Regions from separate parts of the Streptomyces sp. NPDC014870 genome, predicted to be linked through region 3. Evidence: riboswitches for the same ligand, from Rfam matches in the RefSeq annotation. Region 3 holds a riboswitch; each other region holds the start of a gene.
The links. A riboswitch is a leader RNA that binds a small molecule or an ion and turns the genes downstream of it on or off. The one in region 3 is predicted to bind cyclic di-AMP.

Region 1: it holds a riboswitch for cyclic di-AMP, as region 3 does, so the genes downstream of both, ACF09C_RS07150 (LysM peptidoglycan-binding domain-containing M23 family metallopeptidase) here and ACF09C_RS00860 (transglycosylase SLT domain-containing protein) in region 3, are expected to answer to the same signal.
Region 2: it holds a riboswitch for cyclic di-AMP, as region 3 does, so the genes downstream of both, ACF09C_RS34040 (transglycosylase family protein) here and ACF09C_RS00860 (transglycosylase SLT domain-containing protein) in region 3, are expected to answer to the same signal.

Annotation. Positions count from the first base shown of each region.
Region 1 is NZ_JBIBWQ010000002.1:548,295-554,758, forward strand. Features, by position in the region: gene ACF09C_RS07130 (aspartate aminotransferase family protein) at 1-228, shown strand, start outside; gene ACF09C_RS07135 (helix-turn-helix domain-containing protein) at 315-956, shown strand; gene ACF09C_RS07140 (DUF6126 family protein) at 975-1,130, shown strand; gene ACF09C_RS07145 (tyrosine-protein phosphatase) at 1,147-1,959, opposite strand; cyclic di-AMP (ydaO/yuaA leader) riboswitch at 2,353-2,512, shown strand; gene ACF09C_RS07150 (LysM peptidoglycan-binding domain-containing M23 family metallopeptidase) at 2,517-3,491, shown strand; gene ACF09C_RS07155 (SGNH/GDSL hydrolase family protein) at 3,659-4,471, shown strand; gene ACF09C_RS07160 (STM4011 family radical SAM protein) at 4,458-5,360, opposite strand; gene ACF09C_RS07165 (STM4012 family radical SAM protein) at 5,370-6,464, opposite strand, start outside.
Region 2 is NZ_JBIBWQ010000014.1:98,614-105,077, forward strand. Features, by position in the region: gene ACF09C_RS34030 (septum formation initiator family protein) at 1-98, opposite strand, end outside; gene eno (phosphopyruvate hydratase) at 202-1,488, opposite strand; gene ACF09C_RS34040 (transglycosylase family protein) at 1,838-2,524, opposite strand; cyclic di-AMP (ydaO/yuaA leader) riboswitch at 2,528-2,703, opposite strand; gene ACF09C_RS34045 (transglycosylase family protein) at 2,963-3,973, opposite strand; gene ACF09C_RS34050 (cytochrome P450) at 4,087-5,376, opposite strand; gene ACF09C_RS34055 (globin domain-containing protein) at 5,475-6,464, shown strand, end outside.
Region 3 is NZ_JBIBWQ010000001.1:202,580-209,043, reverse strand. Features, by position in the region: gene ACF09C_RS00870 (CapA family protein) at 1-724, shown strand, start outside; gene ACF09C_RS00865 (phosphoribosyltransferase family protein) at 783-2,060, shown strand; gene ACF09C_RS00860 (transglycosylase SLT domain-containing protein) at 2,094-2,945, opposite strand; cyclic di-AMP (ydaO/yuaA leader) riboswitch at 2,950-3,105, opposite strand; gene ACF09C_RS00855 (phosphocholine-specific phospholipase C) at 3,411-5,435, opposite strand; gene ACF09C_RS00850 (SpoIIE family protein phosphatase) at 5,594-6,464, opposite strand, start outside.

The sequences.
Region 1 (6,464 bases), on a different contig from region 3:
GCGCAGATGGTCGTCGTGCCGTTGCTCCAGCGCCACCGGATCCTGACCCAGGTGTCCGGCGACCACATGGAAGTGATCAAGCTGATTCCGCCGCTGATCATCGACGAGGCGGACGTGGACCGGTTCGTGACCGCGTTCACGGCGGTCATGGATGACGCCCACGGTGGCGGCGGGCTGGTCTGGGACTTCGGGAAGACGCTGGTCAAGCAGGCGGTCGCGCAGCGCTGACGCGAGGGTGGCGCGTTCACACCGGCACTCTTTGCCTCTGGGGCAAGAAGTTTGCCTCAGAGGAAAATTCCTGGCGGAATGGAGGCATGGACCACCTCCCCGGGGAGCGTTCCCCGGACCCTGCCGCAGGCGACGCGACCGCCGTCCTGCCGGACGTCGCCCCGCAGCTGCGGGGCCTGCGCCGGCGCCGCGGGCTGACCCTCGAGGCAGCCGCTCAGCGCGCCGGACTCTCCCCGGCCCATCTCTCCCGGCTCGAGACGGGCCACCGCCAGCCCTCGCTGCCGATGCTGCTGGCCCTGGCCCGTATCTACGGTACGACGGTCTCCGCCCTCCTGGGCGAGGTTCCGGCCGAGCGTGATCCGATCGTCCGGGCCGGCCGGTCCGAACCCGTCGAGGCGGACGGTTGGATCTACCGCCAGGCCGGGGGGCCGGGCCGCGCGCTGCAGGCGCTCCGCGTCCACGTGCCGTACGCCACCCGGGCCGACATCGTGCGGGTCCATCCGGGGGAGGAGTGGCTGCACGTCCTCGACGGCCGGGTGCGCCTCGCGCTCGGCGATGCCGTCCATGTCCTGGAGCCCGGGGACAGCGCGCACTTCGACTCGCTCACGCCGCACCGGATCGGCGCCGCCGGACGGGGCGGGGCCGAGCTGCTCTTCGTCCACACGCTGATGCAGAGCCCCGTCGCCGAGCTGTGCCTCGGCGACGGCGGCGCACCTCATCTGCGCTGACCTTCAGAAAGGACCGATATGTCCAAGAAGCCCGCACCGGTCACCGGCGAGGAGCGCGAGGCCGGCAAGTTCCCCAAGGGCCTGGTCCTCCGGCTCTTCGCCTACCTCGTGGCCGGGCACCTCTTCGCCGGCTTCCTCTATCTGCTCTTCGCCCTCGGCGCGCAGAACCAATGACGCGCCGGGACGGCGGTCACCCCTCGACGACGAGTCGCTCGCGCAGCTTCGCCCGGGTCTCCGGGCTGAGCTTCAGGCCGTCGGTGAAGTAGTTCTCCGCCGTCCCCCAGGTCTGCTCCATCGTCTCGAAGGCGGCCCGCAGGTACTCCACCCGCGCGTCGAACAGCGGGCTGATCAGCTCCATCACCTCGGGCGCCATCGCGTCCGAGGCGTCGGAGGTGCGGCGCACCTTGTAGCGGCGGTGCGGGTCGTTCGACTTCACGTAGTCGGCCTCGATCGCCTCGCGCTCGACGCCCACCGCGAGCAGGGAGATCGCGACGGAGAGGCCGGCCCGGTCCTTTCCGGCCGCGCAGTGCATCAGCGCCGGGACGCTGTCCTCGGCGAGCGCGTGCAGGATGCGGCTGTGCTCCGCCGTCCGCTCGACGATCATCTGCCGGTACGAATCGGACATTCGGGTCGCGGCCTTGCCGTCGCCGAGGATGGCGCGAAGCTGCTCCAGCTCGCCGGAGCGGACGAGCTTCCAGAACTCCTTGCCGTCGGCCGGGTCGTTGAGCGGTATGTTCACGTTCCGTACACCGGGCAGTTCGACGTCCGGACCCTCGATCTTGACATCGGCCTGATTGCGGAAATCGAAGATCGTGTGCAGCCCGAGGGTGGCGAGGAAGGTCGCGTCCTCCTCGGTGGCGTGGGCCAGGTGGCCGCTGCGGAAGAGGCGTCCGAACCGCACCGAACCGCCGTCCACGGTCGGCAGTCCGCCCACGTCCCGGAAGTTGCGGACCCCGGTGAGCTCGGGTTCGGTCGACGGGACCTGGGGCAGCTGCTGCGTCACGAGTGCTCCTGAAGGTAGACGGATCGCGATCGGTTCCTGATCGATTCCTGGGGCAATCATCCCGGGTGTCGGGGTCGGCGCGCACCCCTGGGTGGGGGATTGGGTGTTCTGTCCGAATTGAGCCCTTCGATATAACGCGCCCTGGTTGCAGGGGAGATGGGTTTCGGGGCGTGAGCAGCGTCTCAAAGGTGACGGACCGTGCCTGATCGTCCCCGCTAATTCCCGTACCGGAAAAGGAAATCGATCCCCCGTCATCCACGCAGGGTGACCGGAATTCGGTGCGGATATCACGCCGCGGATTGCGAACGGAAACCAGCGGCTTGTTCGGCTCGACCCCGCTCGTCTAGCGTCACGCTCAATCCGGACGGACCGCCGAATCCTGCCACCGCCCGGAATCAATCCGCACCCATCCACGTACGGCAGGAGCGGGGGACCCAGGTAAGTACGCCGCACCGGTCGAACCGGTCGGCTCGGGGTGAAGTCGCGTGAGAGCGCGGCCGGACATCTCCAGTCCGAACCCGACAGCTCACCTCGTAGGCGACGGAGAGGAATTCGCCATGCCCGCGAAGGGTAAGCATCGCCGTCCCAAGGCCAACCCGATCACGCGCGGATTCGTCGCCGCCGGCACCGGTGGCGCCGTCGTCGCCCTCCCGCTGCTCGGCGCGACCGGCGCCCACGCCGCCGAGAAGGCCGCGCCGGCCCTGACGCCCGCGCAGGCCGTCACCGCCGTCGCCGCCACCCCCGCGAAGGCCCCGGCCGCCCCGGCGACCGCCCCCGCGGCGAAGCCGAAGACGTACTCCGTCGTTCCGGGCGACTACCTGTCGAAGATCGCCGCCGAGCACGACCTCAAGGGTGGCTGGCAGAAGCTCTACGCCGACAACCGCCAGGTCGTCGGCGAGAACCCCTCGCTGATCCTCCCCGGCATGAAGCTCACCCTCGGCGCCAAGTCCACGGCCGCCCCGAAGGCCGCGGCCCCCAAGGCCGCCCCGAAGGCCGCGCCCAAGGCCGAGAAGAAGTCCTCGTCCTCCGACACGAGCGAGTCGCGTGCCTCCCGCTCCTCCGAGCGCACCACAGCCGCCACCACCCAGGGCTCCGCCCCCGCGCAGTCCGCCCCGGCGCAGTCCTCCTCCGGCTGGGTCGCCCCGGTCGGCGGCGGCGTCTCCACCCCGTACCGGGCCTCCGGTTCGATGTGGTCCTCCGGCTACCACACCGGTGTCGACTTCATCGCCTCCTCCGGCACCTCGGTCAAGGCCGTCGGCGCGGGCACCGTCCACTCGGCCGGCTGGAGCGGCGCGTACGGCAACGAGGTAGTCATCCAGCACGCCGACGGCACGTACTCCCAGTACGCCCACCTCTCCTCGCTCTCCGTCTCGGCCGGCCAGACCGTCACGGGCGGCCAGCAGATCGGCCTCTCCGGCTCGACCGGCAACTCCAGCGGCCCGCACCTGCACTTCGAGATCCGCACCGGCCCGAGCTACGGCTCGGACATCGACCCGCTGGCATACCTGCGCCAGCACGGCGTCGGCATCTGACGCTCCGCGTCGCACGCTCCACCCCGCAGGGGCCCGGCACTTCGGTGCGCCGGGCCCCTCCGGCGTATTCCGGCTTGGCGGAATCTTGACCGGTGGCGTATCTCACCCGGCGTCAACCCCTCCTTACGGTCGCGTAGGTCACACCCATAAGGGAAAGATGAACTCCCGTGGCAGACGATTCGAGATCAAGAGACAAGAACGCATTCGGGTCGTACGCGGCGATCGGGGACAGCTTCACCGAGGGCGTCGGAGATCCCGGGCCGGACGGGAAGTACGTCGGATGGGCGGACCGCTTCGCGGTTCTCCTCGCCGACCAATTGCCGGAGCACGACGCGTTCCGTTACGCCAATCTGGCCGTCCGGGGCCGGCTCCTCGACCAGATCGTGGCGGAACAGGTCCCGAGGGCCAGGGAACTCGCCCCCGACCTGGTGAGTTTCTGCGCGGGCGGCAACGACATCATCCGCCCCGGCACCGACCCGGACGACGTCGCCGAGCGCTTCGAGCGCGCCGTCGCCGACCTGACGTCGGCCGTCGGCACGGTGATGGTGACGACCGGCTTCGACACCCGCGACGTACCCGTCCTGCGGCACCTGCGCGGCAAGATCGCCACGTACACCGCCCACGTCCGGGCCATCGCCGACCGCTACGACTGCCCGGTCCTCGACCTGTGGTCGCTCAAGTCCGTCCAGGACAGGCGGGCCTGGGACGACGACCGGCTGCACCTCTCGCCCGAGGGCCACACCCGGGTCGCGCTGCGCGCCGCCCAGGTCCTCGGCATGGACGTGCCGGCCGACCCTGACCAGGCCTGGCCGCCGCTGCCGCCGAGGGGGACCCTGGAGGTCCGCCGCGACGACATCCACTGGGCCAAGGAGTACCTCGTCCCGTGGATCGGGCGCCGCCTGCGCGGCGAGAGCTCGGGCGACGACGTCGCGGCCAAGCGCCCCGACCTCATGCCGGTCGGCGACCTCATGCCCCTCTGACGACTCCGCCGGGCGCGGCCGCGCCGTCGGGTCCGACCACCCCGACCGGCGCGGCCGGGATCCGCTCCAGGACCCCGCCCGCGAACACGTCGTACAGCGGCAGCGTCTCCAGGTGGACGTAGCCGATGTGGCAGTCGCACACGGCGAGCGGGCAGGCGCGCGGGCGCAGGGCGGCACGGAACGAGCCGTCGTACAGATTGCCCAGCTCGGCCTTGACGAAATGGCACCGGCGCACCGTCCCGTCGCCGTCCACGGAGATCACCGACTCCCCGGTCCTGCAGGGCAGCTCGGCCGAGCGGTGCGGACGGCGGCTGTACGGGAAGAGGGGGTCGAGCGCCGTCCAGCGCTCGGCCTCCTCGTCGGTGTACGTGTGGCCCTCCGCCGCGTTCACCCACAGATAGACCTCGCCCGGCAGGTCCGCGCGCAGCCGCACCGCGTGCTCCCGGTGCTCGGCCAGGCCGACGACCCCGACACTGAACCGCGTCCCCCGCGCCGCCAGCTCGTGGCACTTCGCGAGGAAACGGTCGTACGGTGTCTGGCCGGGATGGTACGTGCACCAGAGCGCGAGGGTCCCGGCGTCGGCCTCGGCCAGCCAGTCCGTGCGGCAGCTCAGATTGGTCTGGATCGCCACCCGCTCGATGTGCGGCAGGTGCGACAGCTCGGCGAGGGTCCGCCGGTACCACGACCGGACCAGCCCCTCGCCCCACGGCGTGAACAGGATCCGCAGCCGGTCACCGGTCTGCGCCGCCGCCCACGCGGAGAAGCGCTCGAGGGCGGCCCGGTCGGCCCGCAGCTGCTCACGGCTGTCACGCCGCTTGGCGAACGGGCAGTAGGGACAGTCGTAGTCACAGGAGGCGAGCGGCCCCCGGTACAGGATCGTCAGGTCCACGACCGGTCCCTACTTCGGCTCGTAGGCGGCCATCGCCGCCCGTACGGCCGGGGAGAAGAGCGCCGGGCCCAGCGCGTCCGAGTGCGCGAGCCCCTCGGTGGAGAGCCGAAGGAGTCCGGCGGGCGCCGCCGGGTCCAGCCAGCCCAGCGCCTCGAACCGGCCCAGCTCCTCGAGGAAGTCCGCGAAGGGCGAGGCGCCGAACCGCTCCTCGTACTCGGCGGTGGCCATGCCTCGGGCCTGCAGGAGCGACTGCAGCAGATGGCGTCGGCGCGCCTCGTCCGCGTCGACCCGGCGGCCCACCCGGGCCCGGCCGAAGTCCTCCGTCGCCGTGTAGTCGTCGATGATCGCCCGGATCTCCCGCATCTCGACGGCGTAGTCGAACGAGTAGTGCAGCGCCGAGGTGTACGAGCGGGCCCCGCAGCCGAGACCGATCATGCCGTCGGTCTGGCAGGCGTAGTCGTCCGCGCCCTGCGGCGGGGCGTCGGTGCGCCGGAACATGCGCATCGACACCTGCTCGTATCCCCGGGCGAGCAGGTGGTCCCGGCCGTGGCGGTAGAGCCGCAGCCGCTGCTCGTCCCACTCCCGGTCGGCGGTCGCCGAGAGCCGGCCGAGGCCGGTGAGGGGACGGACGTACAGCGGATAGAGATAGAGCTCCTCAGGCCGCCAGGCGAGGGCGGCGTCGAGCGAGAGGGTCCAGCTGCGCTCGGTCTGTCCCTCGATGCCGTAGATCAGGTCGATGTTGAGGACGGGGACGCCGCTGGCGCGGATCCGGCCCAGCGCCTCCTCGACCTCGGCGCGGCGCTGGGGACGCACGGCGGCCCGGGCCTCCGAAGCCACGAAGCTCTGCACCCCGATGCTGATCCGGGTGGCCCCGCGCTCGGCGAGAACCGTGAGCCGGTCGGCGGTCGCGGTCGACGGGGACGTCTCCACGGAGAGGGGGACGGCGCGCAGGTCCACGCCCATGCGCTGCTCGGCGATGTCGCAGAGCCGCTCCAGCTCGCCGGCGGTGAGGAAGGTGGGCGTGCCGCCGCCGAAGGCCGCCGTGGCGAACCGGACCGGCCCGGCGTCGCCCAGTGCCTCGCGCACGGTGGTCGCCTGGCGGTC
Region 2 (6,464 bases), on a different contig from region 3:
CGGGCCTGGCGGCGGGTCTGGGAGCGGTACACGCGGGCTGCGGTCTGCTCGCCGAGCAGCCGGATCCTGGTCGCGGTCGAGAACCGGTCCCGGGCCATGTACGCGCCTCCCCTTCAGAACGGACGTCCCCGCACACGGTACGGGACCGGGTGCGGGGACGTACGTAACCGAGGGTGACTCGGGGTGCTCAGGGGCTACGGATCAGCCCTTGAAGCGCGGGAACGCGCTGCGGCCGGCGTAGACCGCCGCGTCGTCGAGGATCTCCTCGATGCGCAGGAGCTGGTTGTACTTGGCGACGCGCTCGGAGCGGGCCGGGGCGCCGGTCTTGATCTGACCGCAGTTGGTGGCGACGGCGAGGTCGGCGATGGTGACGTCCTCGGTCTCGCCGGAGCGGTGCGACATCATGCACTTGAAGCCGTTGCGCTGGGCCAGCTCGACGGCGTCGAGGGTCTCGGTCAGCGAACCGATCTGGTTGACCTTGACGAGCAGCGCGTTGGCGGCGCCGTCCTCGATGCCGCGGGCCAGGCGCTCCGGGTTGGTGACGAACAGGTCGTCGCCGACGATCTGGACCTTGGTGCCCAGCTTGTCCGTGAGGACCTTCCAGCCGGCCCAGTCGTCCTCGAACAGCGGGTCCTCGATGGAGACGAGCGGGTACGCGGAGACGAGCTCCTCGTAGTACTCGGTCATCTCGGCGGCCGAGCGGGACTTGCCCTCGAACGCGTACGAGCCGTCCTTGTAGAACTCGGACGCGGCGACGTCGAGCGCCAGCGCGATGTCCTTGCCCGGGACGTAGCCGGCCTGCTTGATGGCCTCCAGGATGAGGTCGAGCGCCTCGCGGTTGGAGTCCAGGTTCGGGGCGAAGCCGCCCTCGTCGCCGAGGCCGGTGGACAGGCCCTTGGTCTTCAGGACGGACTTGAGGGTGTGGTAGACCTCGGTGCCCCAGCGCAGGGCCTCGGAGAAGGACTCCGCGCCGATCGGCGCGATCATGAACTCCTGGATGTCCACGTTGGAGTCGGCGTGCGAGCCGCCGTTCAGGATGTTCATCATCGGAACGGGCAGCAGGTGCGCGTTCGGGCCGCCGAGGTAGCGGAAGAGCGGGAGGTCCGAGGCCTCGGACGCGGCGTGCGCGACGGCGAGGGAGACGCCGAGGATGGCGTTGGCGCCGAGGGAGGCCTTGTTGTCGGTGGCGTCCAGGTCGAACATGGCCTGGTCGATCAGGCGCTGCTCGGTGGCGTCGTAGCCGACGAGCTCCGGGCCGATCTGCTCGATCACGGCGAGGACGGCCTTCTCGACGCCCTTGCCCTGGTAGCGGTTCTTGTCTCCGTCACGGAGCTCAATGGCCTCGAACGCACCGGTGGAGGCACCGGACGGAACGGCAGCACGGCCGGTGCTGCCGTCGTCGAGGCCGACCTCGACCTCGACCGTGGGGTTGCCTCGGGAGTCCAGGATTTCCCGGGCTACGACGACGTCGATGGACGGCACGAGCATCTCCTTCTGGGATGTGACGCTAGATGTGACGCTTGCGGTGCAGGGTCGCTTTGGCCTTGCGACAAGAGCCTAACCGGCTCCAGGGCTCCAGCCAGCCGGGCGCCCGCCCCCTGGGACGAAAAAGGACCCAAGGGCATGCATCTCGGGCCAAAGGGCCCCGAATCTACTCGGCGGTAACCGGGCGGGGTCCGTACCAGGGGCCGCACCGAGGACCGTCCGCGACCCGGCCCCGGACAGCGCGGAACCCCGGCCCGCAGCGCACGGGGGAAGGACGCTGCGGACCGGGGTGGTCACCGCGGGAGGGTCGTGGGGCGCGCGCGAGCCGCCGGACTCACGCGAGCCGCCGGGCTCACTTCAGGTGGAGCTGCTGGCCCGGGTAGATCAGGTCGGCGTCCTCGACGACGTCCTTGTTGAGCTCGAAGAGCTTGGCCCAGCCGCCCTTGACGTCGTGGGCGGCGGCGATCGTGCTCAGGGTGTCACCGGCGACGACCTTGTACTCGCCGTCACCCTTCTTGACCTTCTTGCCGGTCGGGGTGGTGACGGTCTTCTTGGACTCGGCCTTCTTGGCCGGGGCCTTCGGGGCGGTCCGCTGCTCGCTGCGGGTCGTCGGCTGCTCGGCCTGACGCTCCGGCTGCGGCGCGCTCTCCGCGACGACACCGGGGGTGGCGGACGAGAGGCCGACACCACAGCTCGGCCAGGCACCCTTGCCCTGGCCGGCGAGGACCTTCTCGGCGATGGCGATCTGCTGCGACTTCGAGGCCTGGTCGGCGCTCGCGGCGTACGCGGTGCCACCGAAGGCGGCCCACGTGGAGTTGGAGAACTGCAGGCCGCCGTAGTAGCCGTTGCCGGTGTTGATGGACCAGTTGCCGCCGGACTCGCACTGGGCGACCTTGTCCCACTCGGAGACGGTGGCGGCCGAGGCGGTGCCGGCGCCCATCAGGGGGGCGGCGACGGCGACACCGGCGACACCGGCGAGGGCGACGGCGCGGGTGGCCTTGGAGGGACGACGGTGTTTGCCCTTGGCGGAAAACAGCATGGGACTTCTCCTCACCGACGCCTGCGAGGTGAGCTGTCGGGTTCGGGCCATGTGAGTTGCCCGGCCGCGCGACCTTGCGCGCGGCTTCACCCCAAGCCGGTCCTTCGGCCGTCTGTCTCAACGGCCGGGGACGGCACTTACCTTGGGTCCCCCGCTCCTGCCTACGGCGCTTGACGCGACGACTGTTCCCATCGGCCGACGGCAGGATTCGGCGTTTCGGTCGACGGGGCCCGCGGTGGCGAGCGGTCACGACCGTAGACACAGACCCGGGGGAAGTTCAAAGACGTCCATGGGGGACAAATCCCCCCTACTTGCCTCGGGACAAAGGGCGTTTACGCAGGTGAGAGGTGACGGAAGGGGAGTTCGTGGACGAGACACGCCAGTTGAGACGAAGAGACCCATGTCTCACTTGCACAGAACCGGACATTCAGCCCCGAACTACCCCTGCGGCGCGTCCGCCCCGGCAGCCTTGTCCGCGGCCTTGTCCGCAGCCTTGTCCGGCGTCAGATCGAGGCTCTGGCCAGGGATGATGAGGTCCGGGTCGGCGCCCACGACCGTGCGGTTGGCGTCGTACAGGGCGCCCCAGCCGCCGGGGAGTTCGTTCCGCTGGGCGATCTCGGTGAGGTTGTCGCCGGGCTTGACGGTGTATTCGCCGATAGCGTCGGTGATGTCCTCTGCAGGCGTGTTGTCCGTACTGTCCAGTTTCGCACCGCTCTCGACGGAACCGTCCGTCGTCTGCGTGTCAGAAGGCAGGGCGTGGCGGCCCTTTTCGCGATCCTTGTCCGTATTGCCCGTCTCTTCCGGTGCCGCGTCGCCCCGGTGCTTGCCGTTGCCCGGCGCGGACGGGGTACCGGAGGTCTCGGGCGCCGTGGGGGACGTCTCGGGCGTGGCGGAGGTCTCGGGAGTGGCCGTGGACGGCGTGGAGGCCTCGGAGGAGGGGGTGGAGGACTTGTCCGAGGGGGCCGCGGACTGCGCGGAGTCCGACGGGAGGCCGGAGGTGCGGTTGGACTCGGGGAGCGGGCCCGTGGGCTCGGACGGCTTGACGCCCGGTCCGGGGTCGACGTCCGGCTTGGCGCCGTCGTTGGTCAGGCCGGCGATCGGCGCACAGGTGGCCCACTGGGTGTCGCCCGCGGCAAGGGCCTTTTCGGCCACCGCGATCTGCTGGGCGCGGCTGGCGAGGTCGGCGCTCGTCGCGTATGCGAGACCGCCGTGGCGCTCCCAGCTCTCCTGGGAGAACTGGAGTCCGCCGTAGAGCCCGTTGCCGAAGTGCGCGCTCCACTGACCACCCGAGGAGCACTCGGCGACCCGGTCCCAGGTCGCCGCGTCCGCGGCGGAGGCGGAGCCCGCCGCCAGGAGGGGCAGCGCGAGGGCCGATCCCGTCACGCCTGCGGCGACGACGATGGCGGGGGCCTGGCGGGGTCTGCGGTGTCGACCGTTCCCGGAGCGCATGCGGGCTGCCTTCCGTGTGACTGCTGAGGTGACGGTGAACGTAGCGGCATTCGAACGTCAGTCACAAGTCGATGCAGCGGAGATCACGTAAAAGTCACAGTCTTGACGGAGCGTCACTTCACAACTGGGGCAAACTCCACCGGAAGGGTGCGCAAGCCGCGCATGATGAGTCCTCCGCGCCACCGCAGTTCGTCCGGATCGGCGCCAAGTCGCAGGTCCGGAAGGCGAGTCAACAACGTCGCGAGGGCGATCTGTCCTTCGAGCCGGGCGAGCGGCGCGCCGATGCAGTAGTGGATGCCGTGCCCGTAGCCGAGGTGCTGGTTGTCGCGCCGGGCCAGATCCAGCGTGTCGGGCGCGTCGAAGCGCGCCGGGTCGCGGTCGGCGGCCGCGAGGACGACCAGGACCGGGTCGCCCGCCGGGATCTCCTGGCCGCCGATCGTCAGCGGCTCCATGGCGTACCGCCAGGTCGCCAGCTCCACCGGCCCGTCGTAGCGCAGCAACTCCTCGACACCGGTCTCCAGGAGCCCCCGCTCGCCCGCGGCGAGCGAGGCCTGCAGGCGCTCGCGCTGACCGGGGTGACCAAGTAGGGCATAGACGCCGTTACCGACCAAATTTACGGTCGTCTCGAAGCCGGCGAACAGAAGGATGAAGGCCATGGCGGCGGCCTCGTTCTCGGTGAGGTGCTCGCCGTGGTCGGAGGCCTTGATGAGCCCCGAGATCAGGTCGTCGCCGGGATCGAGCCGCTTGCGGTGGATCAGCTCCGCGAGATAGCCGCGCATCTTCTTGACCGACCGCGCCACCCCGCCGCGCGGCCCTCCGCCGTGCCGGATCATCATCCCGGCCCAGTCCCGGAAGTCGTCCTGGTCCTCCTCGGGCACCCCGAGCAGGTCGCAGATGGCGTAGATGGGCAGGGGGAAAGCGAATTCATGGATGAGGTCGGCCGAGCCCCTGGCCGCGAAGCCGCCGATCAGCCGGTCCGTCAGCTCCTGCACCCGGGGCGCGAACTCGGCGACCCGGCGCGGGGTGAACGCCTTGGAGACCAGGCGCCGCAGCCGGGTGTGGTCGGGCGGGTCGATGTTGAGCAGGTGCGTCATCAGCTCGGCCTTGCGCTCCCCCGGGATCCCCGTCTTCCCCTTGGCGTGCGCCGGCTCGTCGTGGTGTGCCGGGTTCTTCGAGAGCCGCTGGTCGGCAAGCGCTTGCCGGGCGTCCGCGTACCGCGTCACCAGCCAGGCCTCGACCCCGCTGGGCAGCTTGGCCCGGTGCACGGGCGCGTGCTCGCGCAGCCAGGCGTAGGCGGGGTACGGGTCGGTCGCGAATTCCCAGGTGAAGAGCTCGGGGGCGGGGTGCCCGGCGGGCTTGTCGGCGGGGTGCTCGGCGGTGCTGTCGGCGGGGGGCGTGCTCACCCTGCGACGTTACAAGGTCGGCGGCACGCCGGCCCTCCGGGCGACCGGTCCACGAGATGTGATCGTCCTGTGAAGGGCCGTGGCCTAGATTCTCCCGCGTGGATGCCGAGTTGCTCAGAAGCACGTTCGCCGTCGTCGAGAGACGGGCCGAGCATGCCGTCGCCTTCTTCTACTCCCATCTGTTCTGGCACAACCCGGGCGTCCGCGAACTCTTCCCCGAGGACCTGCGGGCCCAGCGCGACCGGCTCTTCGCCGCGCTCACCCATGTCGTGACCCGTCTGGAGGACCCCGGGCTCGCGGACTACCTCGCCCATCTGGGCCGCGACCACCGCAAGTTCCTGGCCTCCCCCGCGCTCTACGCCGCCGTCGGATCCAGCCTGACCGCCGCGTTCGCGCACGCCGCCGGAACCGCCTGGAGCATCGAGGCGGAGAAGGCCTGGGGCGAGGCGTACGGGCAGGTGGCCGAGCAGATGATGCGGGGCGCCGAGCAGGCCGAGGCGGAGGGCGAGCCGGCCTGGTGGGACGCCGTCGTCGTCCGGCACGAGCGGCTCGACGAGGACCTGGCGGTGCTCACGGTGAAGCCGCGCAGGCCCTTCGCGTACCGGCCGGGGCAGTACGTCGGGGTCAGCTCGCTGCGGGTGCCCCGGGTGTGGCGGACCTACTCCATGGCGAACGCGGCGCGGCCGGACGGGACGGTGGACCTGCATGTGAGCCGGATCCCGGGCGGGGCGATGAGCACGGCGCTCGTCGAGGCGGTAGGGGTGGGCGAGCCGCTCCGGCTGAGCGCGCCCGGCGGCGCGCTGACCGCGCGGACCGCGCCGGACGTCCCGCGCACGTACATCGCCGCCGGGACGGGCTGGGCGCCGGTCAAGGCGCTCCTGGAGGAGGTCGCGGCCGGCCCCGAGGGGGTCGGGGCGCGGCTCTTCCTGGTCGCCCGGGCGAAGGAGTACCTGTACGGGAAGGAGGACGCCGAGCGGCTGCGGGAGCGGATACCCGGCCTGAACGTCACGTACATCGCCTCGGCACCGGAACGTCCTCGGGAGCAGGCGACGGAGCGGCTGCTGCGGGCGCTGTACGCGTGCGGCAAC
Region 3 (6,464 bases):
CCGCGGCGGCCTCGCCGAGACCCTCGACACCCTGGCGAAGCACGGCGTGCGCACGGTGGGCGCCGGCGAGGACGCCGAGGCAGCCGCCAGGCCCGCGATCGTCGACCTGCCCGGCGGCGGCCGGCTCGTCGCGTACGCCCTGGGCATGGCCTCCAGCGGCATCCCGCGCGACTGGGCCGCCACCGCCCGCCACAGCGGGGTCCACTACGCCGCCGGGCCCACCGCGGCCTCGGCCGCCCGCCTCCTCGCCCGGATCCGGGACACCAAGGCCCCCGGCGACCTCGTCCTGGTCTCCCTCCACTGGGGTTCCAACTGGGGGTACGCGCTCACCGGGGGTGACGTCGACTACGCGCACGCGCTGATCGACGCCGGCGCCGACGTGGTGCACGGCCACTCCTCGCACCATCCCCGGCCGCTGGAGGTCCACCGGGGCAAGCTCGTGCTGCACGGCTGCGGCGACCTGATCAACGACTACGAGGGCATCACCGGCTACGAGCAGTACCGCGACGAGCTGCGCCTGCTGTACCTCGTCTCGGTGCGGCCCGACGACGGCCTGCTCCAGGAGGTGAGGATCATCCCCCTTCGGGCCCGGCGCATGCGGCTGGAACACGCCCCCGGTCGCGACACGCGCTGGCTCCACGACGTACTCGGCCGGACCAGCCGGCCCCATGGCGCGCGGGTCGACCTCGGCGAGGACGGAACCCTCGTCGCGCGCCCCGCCTGACGGGCGCGGCCCCGCCCCCGCCCGCGCGCACGCTCAGCACCAGGGAGACGAGCGGGTCATGTACTTCACCGATCGGACCGACGCCGGACGGCAGCTCGCCGCAAGTCTGGGGCACCTCAAGGGCCGCGACGTCGTGGTCCTGGGGCTCCCGCGCGGCGGTGTGCCGGTCGCCGAACAGGTCGCCGACGCCCTCGGGGCGCCGCTCGACGTCTGTCTCGTCCGCAAGCTGGGGGTGCCCTACCAGCCGGAGCTCGCGATGGGCGCCATCGGCGAGGGGGACGTACGGGTCCTCAACGACCACGTCCTGGCCGACAGCCGGGTCTCGGCCGGGGACCTCGCCGGTGTGGAGGCGCGCGAGCGGGTCGTGCTCGGGCAGCGCTCCCGCCGCTACCGGGGCGCCCGGCCGGCGGCCCGGCTCGACGGCAGGACCGTGGTGGTCGTCGACGACGGCCTCGCGACAGGCGCCACGGCGGTCGCCGCCTGCCGGGTCGTGCGGGCCCAGGGGGCCGCGCGGATCGTCCTCGCGGTGCCGGTCGCACCGGCCGACTGGCGGGACCGGATCGGCCGGGAGGCGGACGAGACCGTCAGCGTCCACGAGCCGGCCTTCTTCTACGCGATCGGCCAGTTCTACCAGGACTTCTCGCAGACCGCCGACGAGGAGGTCGTCGCCTGCCTGGAGCGCCACCACGCCCGGCAGGACCAGGACGACGGAGACCCGGAGGTCCGTATCCCGGTCGCGGGCGTGGAGGTCGCGGGCCATCTCGTGGTGCCCGTCGAGGCTCCGGGGATCGTGGTCTTCGCCCATGGGAGCGGCAGCAGTCGCCACAGCCCCCGCAACCGCGCCGTCGCGGAGTCCCTGAACCGGGCCGGGCTCGGCACGCTCCTCTTCGACCTGCTCACGGAGGACGAGGCGGCCGACCGGGCCAATGTCTTCGACACCGAACTCCTCGCCGGCCGACTGGCCCGGGCCACCCGCTGGCTCGTGGGACGCCCCGGCCTCGAAGGGCTGCGAACCGGCTGGTTCGGCGCCAGCACCGGCGCGGCGGCCGCCCTGTGGGCCGCAGCCGATCCGCTGTCCGAGGTGGCCGCCGTGGTCTCCCGGGGCGGCCGCCCGGACCTCGCGGGGCGACGGCTCGCCCAGGTACGCGCGCCCACCCTGCTGATCGTGGGCGGCGACGACCGCCTCGTCCAGGAGCTGAACGAGGCGGCCCGGTCCCGCCTGACGTGCGAGAACCGCCTCGTCGTCGTCCCCGGTGCCGGGCACCTCTTCGAGGAGCCCGGCACCCTGGAACAGGTCGGCGAACTCGCCGCGAGCTGGTTCACCGACCACTTCTAGCGGGGCCGGTGCCCCGCCTCTCCGCCGGTGGGGCTAGTACGGCCCGTTGACGTTGTCGATGGATCCGTACCGGTCGGCCGCGTAGTTGCAGGCGGCGGTGATGTTGGCGACCGGGTCGTAGAGGTCCATCGAGGTGCCGGGCACGTGGTAGGCGAGGAACGTCGGCTCGATCACCTGGAGCAGACCCTTGGACGGGGTGCCCTTGGCGGCGTTGGAGTCCCAGTTGTTGATGGCCAGCGGGTTGCCGGAGGACTCGCGCATGATGTTGCGCTGGATCCCCTCGTACGTACCGGGGATGCCGTACTTCTGCATGATGTCCAGCGACTCCCGGATCCAGCCGTCGAGGTCGTTGGTGTAGCTCTTCGCGGCCACCGGGGTCGCCTTCGCGGGCGCGGCCTTCGCGGGAGCCGCCTTGGCCGGGGCGGTGCGCTGCTGCGAGCGGTCGGCGCGGTCCGTGCTCGTCGTACGCGCCTGCGACTTCGGTTTCTTCGGGGCCGCGGCCTTTCCGTGCAGCGTGAGTTCGAGGCCGGGGTGGATGAGTGACGGATTGTCACCCACGGTCGCGCGATTCGCGCGGTAGAGGGCCTGCCAGCCACCCTGCACACGCTGCTCGTGCGCGATCACCGAAAGGGAATCACCGCGGGTGACGGTATAGGTCTTCGCGGCGGAATTCTGCGCGGTCGGAATGGATTCCGCGATCTTCGCCGGGGCGCTGAGAACGGTCTTCCCCACGGGGGAGACCGCGGGCGCCGAGGTGGGCGCGGCGTGCGCGGTGGCCGTGCCGACCAGGGGCAGGGCCAGGGCGGCGCCGCCCGTGCTCGCGAGGGCGAGGCCACGGGTCAGGGGCCTTCTCTTGGGGCGCCGGTGCTTACCGTGTGCGGGCATGTTGCAGTCCTCTCCGGCGCCTGCGGGGTGAGCTGTCGGGTTCGGGCTGGAGATGCCCGGCCGCGCGTGCGCGACTTCACCCCGAGCCGTGCCGGAAATCCGGACCGGCGAAAAGTGGGTCCCCCGCTCCTGCCGTCGGGTGAATGAGCGGTCTATTTCGGACGGTGGCAGGATTCGGCGTTCCGTCCGGGTCGAGGTGACCGTAAGCGAGAAATGTCGGACGAAACAAGGCGCCGAATGCGCGGGTATTTCTCCGAGGACTTCCGCCGTCCGCCCGGCGCGCCGAACTTCCTTGCCGGACAAGGGGACGGGGCGGTTCCAAAGATCGTCGAAAAGGTGAGGTGATTCGCCTCACGCGCCGTACCATAACGGACATGCAGGGAAATTCCGCCGAGTTGAGAAATGGGGCACAAGGGGATGTGAAATCCCTTGTGCCCCATTTGGCCGGAACTGTGGATGTGCGGGTCAGCCGGTGATGCTCGGCGCGCCCGTCTCGATGTGGCCGGTGTAGCGGCGCGACCAGGTGCCGTCGATGTCGGCCAGGATCGTGAAGTCGTACCAGCCGTCGTTGTACGCCACCGCGTTGAAGTAGTCCTCGCGCGAGGAGTTCGCCGCCACCGTGTACGTCCACGGCCCGTCCGTGCGGTAGGCGTTCGAGCGGACGGTGAAGGTCACCGGTCCTGCCGAGGTGTTGGTCAGCTTGAACCAGACGGCCGTCTTGCCGGTGCCCGGCTCGGTCGCGAACCGGGCCGCCACCTCGATCGCCTTACCCGCCTTGGAGGCGTCGCCGATGAAGCGCCGCAGGAAGCGGTTGGGGCCCATCATCGAGATGTCGTACTTGCCCGAGCCCGACCCGAGGCCGATGTTGAAGTAGTCCGTGGACGTGGCGCCCGGCTCGACCGTGTACTGCCAGGCCGCCGTGTCCCGGTGCTGGTGCGGGTGGATCGTGAAGTGGGCGGGGCGCTTGGCCGGGGTGCCCTGGTTGGTCATCGAGAACCAGGCGAGGATCTTGCCCGCCGCCCCGAACTCGAAGCGGTCGAGGTTTCCGTTGACCTGGTACGGCAGGGCACGCGCCGGACGCGTTCCGGACTCCTGCGCCGGCAGGGCGTTGTCCTGCGGCACCGGGTTGGGCAGCGGGCCGCAGGTGTCCTGGCCGATGACCTTGGCCGTGGACGGCAGACCCGAGGGGACGCCGTACACCGGGCGCGCGAAGTCGAAGACGCCCGTCAGGTCGCCGACCACCTTCCGCCGCCAGGCGCTGATGTTCGGGCAGGTGGCCGGGGTGCCGAGGGCGGCCGTCCAGACCTCCATGAAGCGCAGCACGGAGGTGTGGTCGAAGACCTCGGAGCTGACCCAGCCGCCACGCGTCCAGGGCGACATCACGAGCATCGGGACCCGGAAGCCGAGGCCGATCGGCACACCGTCGATGAACTCGCCGGGGGTGCCGGGCGGGGCGACCGGCGGCGGCACGTGGTCGAAGAAGCCGTCGTTCTCGTCGTAGTTGAGGAACAGCACCGTCGAGTCGAAGACCTCGGGGTTCGCGGCCAGCGCGCGGTAGACCAGGTCGACGAAGTGCGCGCCGTCGCCGGGCGGGGCGTACGGGTGCTCGGAGAACGCCTCGCTCGCCACCACCCAGGAGACCTGCGGCAGCGTGCCGGCGACGACGTCGGCGCGGATCGCGGCCGCGATGTCGTCCGGGGTGGAGCCGGTGACCTTCGGCACCGACCCCATGCCGCGGTCGTGGAGCGGGTCGCCGGGGCGGGCGTCGGTGAACTTCTTGAAGTACGCGAGCCCGTTGTCGCCGTAGTTGTCCTGGGCGTTCTGGTAGACCTTCCAGCTCACCCCGGCGCGCTGCAGCGCCTCGGCGTACGTCTCCCAGGTCAGCCCGGACTCCTCGCCGCCGTCCTTGCTGGAGGCGTCGATCTTCCCGCTCCACAGGAAGGTGCGGTTGGGTCCTGTGGCGCTGAGCGCCGAGCAGAAGTAGGCGTCGCAGACGGTGTAGTTGTCGGCGAGCGCGTAGTGGAACGGTATGTCGCCGCGGTCCAGGTAGCCGAGGGTGCGGGTGTTGCCGACGCCGGTGACCCAGTTGTCCATCCGGCCCTTGTTCCACGCCGCGTGCTGCGAGGTCCAGCTGTGCGGGAGGTCGCCGTTGCACTGGGCGAGGGTCTCGCCGTCGACACCGCCCGCCGGCGGCGTGGCGCTCAGCTTCCACGGGTACTGGCGGCCGCCCCAGTTGGGCTGGTTGAACATGCCCCAGCCGCCCGGGATGTTGCCCGCGGCCCGGTCGCCGAAGCCGCGCACACCGCGCAGCCGGCCGAAGTAGTGGTCGAAGCTGCGGTTCTCCTGCATGAGCACCACGATGTGCTTGACGTCCGTGATGGTCCCGGTCGCGCCCGCTGCGGCGGCCGACGCCGTGCCCGCGGGCAGCGCCGCGCCCGCCGCGAGCCCTGCCCCGATCCCGACGAATCCCCTGCGGCTGATGGGAGTCAATGCCCCGCCTCTCGTGTCACCGCATGCCCCACTGGCACACGGTGGACAGGATGGGGGAGCCGGAGCTAAAGGTATACATCCGCGCGGTAAGTCTTTGGTGAACTTCCGAAGGGCAGCAGGTAGTTGCACTTGATTGGTTCGTACATGAACCAATGCGGCTAGCGCGGGGTTGTCCCTGCGGGGTCGCGCTGCACCATCAGCAGCGCCGCGTCGTCCTCCGCGTGCGGGCCGCCGGTGAGGGAGTCGAGGAGGTGGTCGGCCAGCTCCTCCAGATCGGGCGGCCCGCTCGTGAAGGCGGCGGCCAGCCGCGACAGGCCGATGTCGAAGTCCTCGCCCGGCTTCTCGACGAGCCCGTCGGAGTAGAGCAGCAGCGTCTCGCCCGGTGCGAGGACGGTCGTCGTGTACGGATACGGGGCCGTCCCCCACTCGGCGGGCAGGCCCAGTGGTGGGCCGCCCGCCAGCCGCACGCGCTCGACCGACCCGTCGGCGTGGCGCAGCAGCGGCGGCGGATGGCCCGCGTTCGCCACATGGGTCTCGCCCGTGGCGAGCGAGACCCGCAGGTACTGGCACGTCGCGAACCGGTCGCAGTCCAGCTGGGCCAGGAACGCCGACGCCTTGCCCAGGACGGTCTCGCAGCCGTGGCCCTCCGCCGCGTACGCGGCCATCGCCACCCGCAACTGCCCCATGAGCGCCGCCGCCTCGGTGTCGTGCCCCTGCACGTCACCGATCGCGAGCCCGAGCCCGCCGTCGGGCAGTACCACCGCGTCGTACCAGTCGCCGCCGACCCGCACCCCCTTCCGGGCCGTCCGGTACCGCACCGCGATCCGCCCGCCGGGCGGCCGGGGGATCCGGCGCGGCAGCATCGCGCTCTGCAGCGCGGTGGCGATCTCCTGGGACCGGTCGAGCGGCACCACCCGGTGCACCGCGCGGGCCACCGCCTTGGCCCAGCCGGCCATCAGGGTGTGGTCCGCGTAGGAGAAGACCGACCGGTCGTCGTAGAACACGCCCAGCGCGCCGAGCGGCTGCCCC